Regions from separate parts of the Sporosarcina pasadenensis genome, predicted to be linked through region 2. Evidence: a T-box and tRNA genes for the amino acid it is inferred to sense, from the RefSeq annotation. Region 2 holds a T-box; the other holds one or more tRNA genes.
What was found. A T-box is a leader RNA that pairs with one kind of tRNA and senses whether it is charged. The one in region 2 lies ahead of alaS (alanine--tRNA ligase), so its partner is inferred to be a tRNA-Ala.

Region 1: it has a tRNA-Ala gene. The T-box ahead of alaS (alanine--tRNA ligase) is inferred to sense a tRNA for this amino acid. The anticodon was not compared.

What each region holds. Positions count from the first base shown of each region.
Region 1 is NZ_JBFEGM010000016.1:42,001-45,423, reverse strand. Features, by position in the region: gene AB1K89_RS16685 (YusW family protein) at 1-187, opposite strand, end outside; gene AB1K89_RS16680 (DUF2804 domain-containing protein) at 490-1,509, opposite strand; tRNA gene AB1K89_RS16675 (tRNA-Ala) at 1,577-1,649, shown strand; gene AB1K89_RS16670 (ArsR/SmtB family transcription factor) at 1,868-2,188, shown strand; gene AB1K89_RS16665 (SRPBCC family protein) at 2,192-2,584, shown strand; gene AB1K89_RS16660 (FAD-dependent oxidoreductase) at 2,585-3,292, shown strand.
Region 2 is NZ_JBFEGM010000007.1:109,188-112,610, forward strand. Features, by position in the region: gene alaS (alanine--tRNA ligase) at 1-2,268, opposite strand, end outside; T-box leader at 2,488-2,688, opposite strand; gene recD2 (SF1B family DNA helicase RecD2) at 2,727-3,423, opposite strand, start outside.

The DNA.
Region 1 (3,423 bases), on a different contig from region 2:
CCAAATCGAACTTATTGAAGCCATACCCGTCCCCTGTATTCAACGTGCCGCCTTCCTTTTCCTTTTCATAAACAATCGTCGCATCTTCCCGCCTAGGATCATCTGCATTCTTGCTCGCATTTCCGCACGCGCCCAATACGAGCACGGTAACTAATAAGAGCATGATGACCTTCACATTGTTCCTCATGATCGCAAACCTCCTGTTGTTGTCTTCTACTCAGTAATTTCCTTCTATTGAAGAAATTAAACGCAAACGTCCCCAGAGCTTTTTGGGGGAATCGCGTCAGAGGGTGGAGAAGGAATGGAAACTGTCCGCATTCATTTTTTGAGGGGGGTTGTCATCGAACGGTGATAAACTTGCACGGAGCGGTGATAAAAGTTCATTAAGCGGTGATAAACATGGTGTGAGCGGTGATAAAGAGTGACTAAGCGGTGATAAACATTTTCTATGCCCATAAAAAAACAACCGGCGCTTGCACCGGTTGTTTCCTACCATTTCGCTCGGTGGTCTTCTGCGCAACCGAGCATTTGCCTAATTCTAAGGGTCGAACCGTCATGCAGCTTGACGCGGCCGTTAAAATAGCCGACGAGTTGGTTGACGTTCGTCTGGACGAGCTGCGCATTGGTCTTCGCTACCCGTTCAAAGAAAGGGGAGAACGTCAAGTCAACATGGTCGGAAAACTTTGTCCCGATATGCCAAGGATGCATGAAATTGTCCTTGTCGTACGTGAAGATGACATCTTCATGAACCTTTGTCATGACGCCGTCTACGAATACCGCATTTTCGGTCATGCCCGTGCCGTCCGTCCATTTTCCGCCGAAGTTCAACCCGATCCGTCGTCCGCCTAAACGCTGGGATGCCATCGCCCAATTCCACTCCGCTTCGCGTGGCCAAACACCGCGTACAAAATTCAATACGGAAAAGCTATAATCAGGATTGAAATTATACCGTTTCTCCCCGATTTTCACGAAGCCTGCTGTCGGCAACGTATTGTGCTTAGCCGTGAATTGAAACCGGTCCCGGTTGCGGGGGATGACGACGTTCAAAGAATCGTCCCCATCCGGATGCGTAATATGTAGGTCGGCATGAAGCACTTCATTATCAAAATCGGGTATTGTCACAGATAGATGGGTTTCTCCTTGCATGTGCACAAGCTGGACGGAGATCTGCTCATTAACGAATTTCACGCTCCCGAGCACGTCCTCCGGCATTTTCACTTTCCGCCCAATCGGCAGCACAACCTGCTTCTCATAGAAGCGCTGCGTCTCATAGTTGAGCAAATAGACCGAACAGACAGCCGCATAATCCAAATGGCTGATCGTCGCGGAAAATAGAAGGTCCTCGCCGAAAACACACCAATAATTCCATTTCTTCTTCCGCATGAAATGGCCTTTTAAATTGCTTATAATGAAAGGACGGCGGGCAAATCCGATCGCTTCTGGATTCAACATCCCTTTCGGATCGCACAGAAACACCGTATCCTTCAGTTCTTTTTCAGCATGTTGCAAGGAGATCTCCCCCAATCTATTGTCTTTTTAAAATGACATGTTATAATCTATATTGTATCAGATATACGGGGCATTAGCTCAGCTGGGAGAGTGTCACGCTGGCAGTGTGAAGGTCACCGGTTCGAACCCGGTATGCTCCATCATCAGGAACCTCATCAAATTAACATTTGATGGGGTTTTTTGTTGGTGGAGAATAACAAGGGCCCGAATAACGAATAATAAAACCAAGAACGGAGAAGGTATCAGTTATTGTTTGATATCATCTCCGTTCTTTATTTGTAATTGACAAGACACCATTTAGTGTCGTAATATAAGGACACCAAAAAGTGTCCAATTCATATACAAGGAGGGGAGGATTTTGATTACTACTGACCAAGAGCGCGATGTTTTTGTAGCCATTGCAGATCCTACTAGACGAAAGTTAATACGGTTACTAGCGGCTTCGGATGAGCTTGCGCTTTACGAATTAACTGCTCATTTTCAGATGGGGCGTACTGCGGTTTCTAAACATTTGGCTATTCTTAAAGAGGCTGATTTAGTGAAAAACCGTAAAATTGGTAGAGAAACAAGGTATCGTTTGAACGCAGCCCCCTTACAGGAAGTGAAAGATTGGCTAGCCTTTTACGAGGAATTTTGGACGGAAAGTGCGGCAAAACTAAAGAATATATTGGAGGAATAAATTATGGCGGATTTATCATTGGATTTTCAATTTAAGAGTTCTATCAATAAAGTATGGGATGCGTTAACGCGTTCGGAAACACTTGCCCAATGGGTGATGGAAAATAATTTTAAACCGATTGTAGGATATAAATGTCAGTTTCGAAACGAGGCAATCGGTTTAGTTGTTGAGAGTGAAGTGTTGGAAGTGGACGAGCCTACTAAATTATCGTACACATGGGTCGGTGGGCCGATCAATACGATCGTTACATGGACATTAAAGCAAGAGGGTGAAACAACCTACTTACATCTTGAACACTCCGGATTTGAAGAAGAAAATCGAGCGGCGTTCAATGGTGCGAAATATGGTTGGACAAGTATGGTAGGCGAGTTGAATAAACTGGTAGGGGAAATGTAAATGAGTTTTTTTCAAGATGCAATATCGATTTTCAAAAAGAGGGAACTAACATTCATAGAAAGCTACAAGGAATCAGAAGATGTCTATACGTTTCGATTTGAAAAAGACATAGATTTAACTTGGAAAGCAGGACAACATGGCCTGTTTACGATTACTCATAAGAAAGTAAAAAATGGTATACGACCAATTAGTATAGCATCGGCTCCCACTGAGGATGTAGTTCAATTAACACTTGGTATTAGTGATGCTCCAAGTGATTTCAAAAGGGCGATGTTAGAATTAAAACAGGGCATGAAAATAAGAATGAGTGGGCCGGTAGGGTCGTTTTATTTAAAAGATGACAGTCCTTCCATTCTAATTGCAGGTGGTATTGGAATTACACCATTTCGGTCGATGCTAAAGCAGTTGGAGGCGGAAGGAAATGGAGTTGGACAACAAATACATCTACTTTATATGGATAGCAAAAAGTCATTTGTCTATAAAGATGAACTCGATGAAATTGCAAACAACCCTTTAATAAATGTAACTTACCTTGATTCCAGGAATGACTTATATCAAGAGATAAGTAAGTTGTCCAGCTTATATCAAAAAAATGGCAAATACTATATTGCAGGGTCTAAGTCGATGGTGGAATCTATTTCGGCTCATTTACAAAGCAATGATATTTCAAAAAAGAGTATTAAAAAGGATGTCTTTTTTGGGTACTAATTGCTTTATGATCTACTTGAAGGAACCTTATCATTTGATAGGGTTCTTTTTTGGTTAGTCAATGGTCAGGGCATGGCACATATACATACGTCGATGAATATCTTATGGGCGAAGTCATTATAACTACGGAG
Region 2 (3,423 bases):
CCCAAGCTTTGCGGAAAGCGATTCATTCTCCCGCTGAAGCTCTTTCATATCAGATAGGAAAGAGCTGACTTTCGTAACGAGATCTTTCGGATTGGCCTTCAATAATGTAGCGGCTTCCGTAAGAAGAGCCTCTTCCTTTTTAAATGATTGATATGCCTCTTGCCCTGTAATTGCTTCTATTCTTCTCGTCCCTGCACCGATGCCGCCTTCCGATTCAATTTTAAAGAGGCCGATTGTCGAAGTTGCCGGCACGTGACAGCCTCCGCACAATTCAATTGAATAATCCCCGACTGACACAACGCGGACGATATTTCCATATTTCTCGCCGAATAAAGCCATTGCGCCCATCTCTTTTGCTTCATCAATCGGTTTCTGTTCGATTTGGACAGGAATATCCGCCCAAATCTTTTCGTTGACGATCGCTTCAATCTCTTCCAGCTCCTCTTTCGTCACTTGCCCGAAATGGGAGAAGTCGAAACGGAGACGATCTGGTCCTACATAAGAGCCTGCCTGATTGACATGCTCACCGAGGACGCTTTTCAAAGCTTTGTGCAGAAGATGTGTAGCGGTATGGTTTTTAATTGTCATTTTACGTGATTCTGAATCAATCTCAGCAAACACTTCCGATTTTTCAGCAATTTCTCCAGATCGAACAATAGCTGTATGCAGATGTTGACCATTCGGAGCCTTTTTGACATCTTTCACATCGACGATGAACGTATCGCTTGATATAGTTCCTTTATCGGCAATTTGCCCGCCACTTTCCGCGTAAAAAGGAGTCCGCTCCAGCATGAACTGGATTTCATCGCCTTCAGAAGCATGTGCAACCAATTCGCCATTATGCAATAGGGCAACGATTTTCGTCTCGCAGGACAGTTGATCGTATCCGATGAATTCGCTTTTTTCATGGATGCTGCCAAGCACTTCCGATTGGACATGCATGGAATCTACGTCTTGTCGTGCAGCTCTAGCACGTTTCCGTTGGTTATCCATTTCTTCGTCAAATCCAGCACGGTCGACGGTAACGCCCGCTTCCTCCGCAAATTCCTCTGTCAACTCAAATGGAAAGCCGTACGTGTCGTAAAGCTTGAATGCGTCCGCACCCGAAACGATTGGATTGCCTTCCGCCTTCGCTTTTTCAATGACGCCATTTAAGATTGCCATTCCTTCATTCAATGTTTCGTGGAAGCGCTCTTCTTCGTTTTTAATTACTTTCATGATGAATGCTTCTTTTTCTTTGACTTCGGGATAAAAGTCTTGCATCACTTCCCCGACGACAGGAACGAGTTCATACATGAACGGCTTATTGATGCCCAATTGTTTCGCAAAGCGTACTGCACGACGTAATAGTCTTCGTAGAACATATCCCCTTCCTTCATTAGAAGGCAATGCGCCGTCGCCGATAGCGAACGCAACAGTTCTAATATGATCTGCAATCACTTTGAATGCTGTATCCTTCACACCGTCTTTGCCATACTTTTCACCAGATACTTTTTCTACAGCATGGATGATCGGCATGAATAGGTCTGTGTCGAAGTTCGTCGGCACTTCCTGGATGACTGAGGCCATCCTTTCAAGCCCCATTCCTGTATCGATGTTTTTCTTCGGCAGCGGCGTGTACGTATGATCAGGATTATGGTTGAACTCGGAGAATACTAAGTTCCATATTTCTAAATAACGTTCGTTTTCGCCGCCTGGATATAGTTCCGGATCCGAAAAATCATCGCCGAACGCAGGTCCTCGATCGTAGAAGATCTCGGAGTTCGGGCCGCTTGGACCTTCCCCGATATCCCAGAAGTTCCCTTCCAATCGGATGATGCGCTCTTCAGGAATACCGATTTTGTCTCTCCAAATCGCGTATGCTTCCTCATCTTCTGGGTGGACCGTGACGGAAAGCAAGTCGGGATTAAAGCCGATCCATTTTTCATTCGTCAAGAAATCCCATGCGCGAATAATTGCTTCTTCTTTGAAGTAATCGCCGATCGAGAAATTCCCGAGCATTTCGAAGAATGTATGATGGCGTGCAGTCCTTCCTACGTTTTCGATGTCGTTCGTACGAATGGACTTTTGTGCGTTGACGATTCGCGGATTTGTCGGGACGACACGTCCGTCAAAATATTTTTTCAGTGTCGCGACGCCGCTGTTGATCCAAAGAAGTGATGGATCGTCGATTGGCACTAGGGGTGCTGATGGCTCTTCGCTATGGCCATGCTCTTTGAAGTAATCAAGAAACATTTTTCTGATTTCAGATGCTGATAATTTTTTCATGAATATTCCTCCTTAGTAGTCAAGTTGCCATTGTACCTGGATTTCCGCTTCAGCCGGACGCTTTCCGCGGGCACAGCTTCAATCTCCTCGTCACTGCGTTCCTGCGGGGTTTTCAGCTTGTGCTATTCCCGCTGGAGTCGCCGGCTTTCGCTCCAATCCTTGATAAAGAATCTTTCACACTAATAAATAAAGTGAAAATAAAAAAATCCCCGCCCCTGTACAAGGGACGAAGATTTTTCGTGGTACCACCCTAATTTACCGACGGAAAGCCGGTATCTCAAGAAGCCATAACGCGGCTAACGGCAAGTGTTAGTTGCTCTCTGGAGTAGCTTTCCGACAAACGGCCATGGGAATCCTTTCAGCCTTGGGATTCCTTTCTGAGCATGGCGGTAGGCGTACTTTCTCCGTCATCGAATTTCATATGATACTTTGGATTATAGGGAATCGCTGCCTCCGTGTCAATCCATCGCCTCTGAAAAATCATAAGGAGAGACTCCTTGCATCCCGATCATTGGATCGATTCCGAGTATCGTCTCCATTGTAAGTTTGTACTCCTTAGTGATTATCGGCGTCTCGCTAGCAGTTTCGCTAGGTATAGATTGCTGCTCTTCGGCTTGTTCATTTTCTATGATCTCTTCGCGGTTTTCCACAGGGGTTTCCTTACGCAGGCGATCTTTCAATGTCGTCTGCCGCTCCAGTTCATCTGTCCTGTTGACGCCGATTTTAAATTCTTCTGGTTCACCGCATAGGATGAGGAAGTTCTTAGCTCTTGTAATGCCTGTATACAGAAGATTTCTTCGGAGCATTTTTCTGTATCCTCGAACGACTGGCATGACTACGATTGGGAATTCACTTCCTTGAGACTTATGGATTGAGCAGCAATAGGCAAGCGTGATTTGATTTAGGTCGTTACGCTCATATTCCACTTCGATGCCGTCATAAGAAACGATCAGCATTTCCTTTTTATCTACGGTTTCTTTCGCCTTGATAATGGATATGACTTCGCCCATATCTCCATTGAACACATTGCTTTCAGGTTGATTGACAAGCTGTAGCACTTTGTCTCCGATCCGATAGACAACATCTCCGAAGACGACTTCTTTCCGATCCGGTCCCGGTGGATTGACCATCTGTTGGATCATCTTGTTCAGTCCG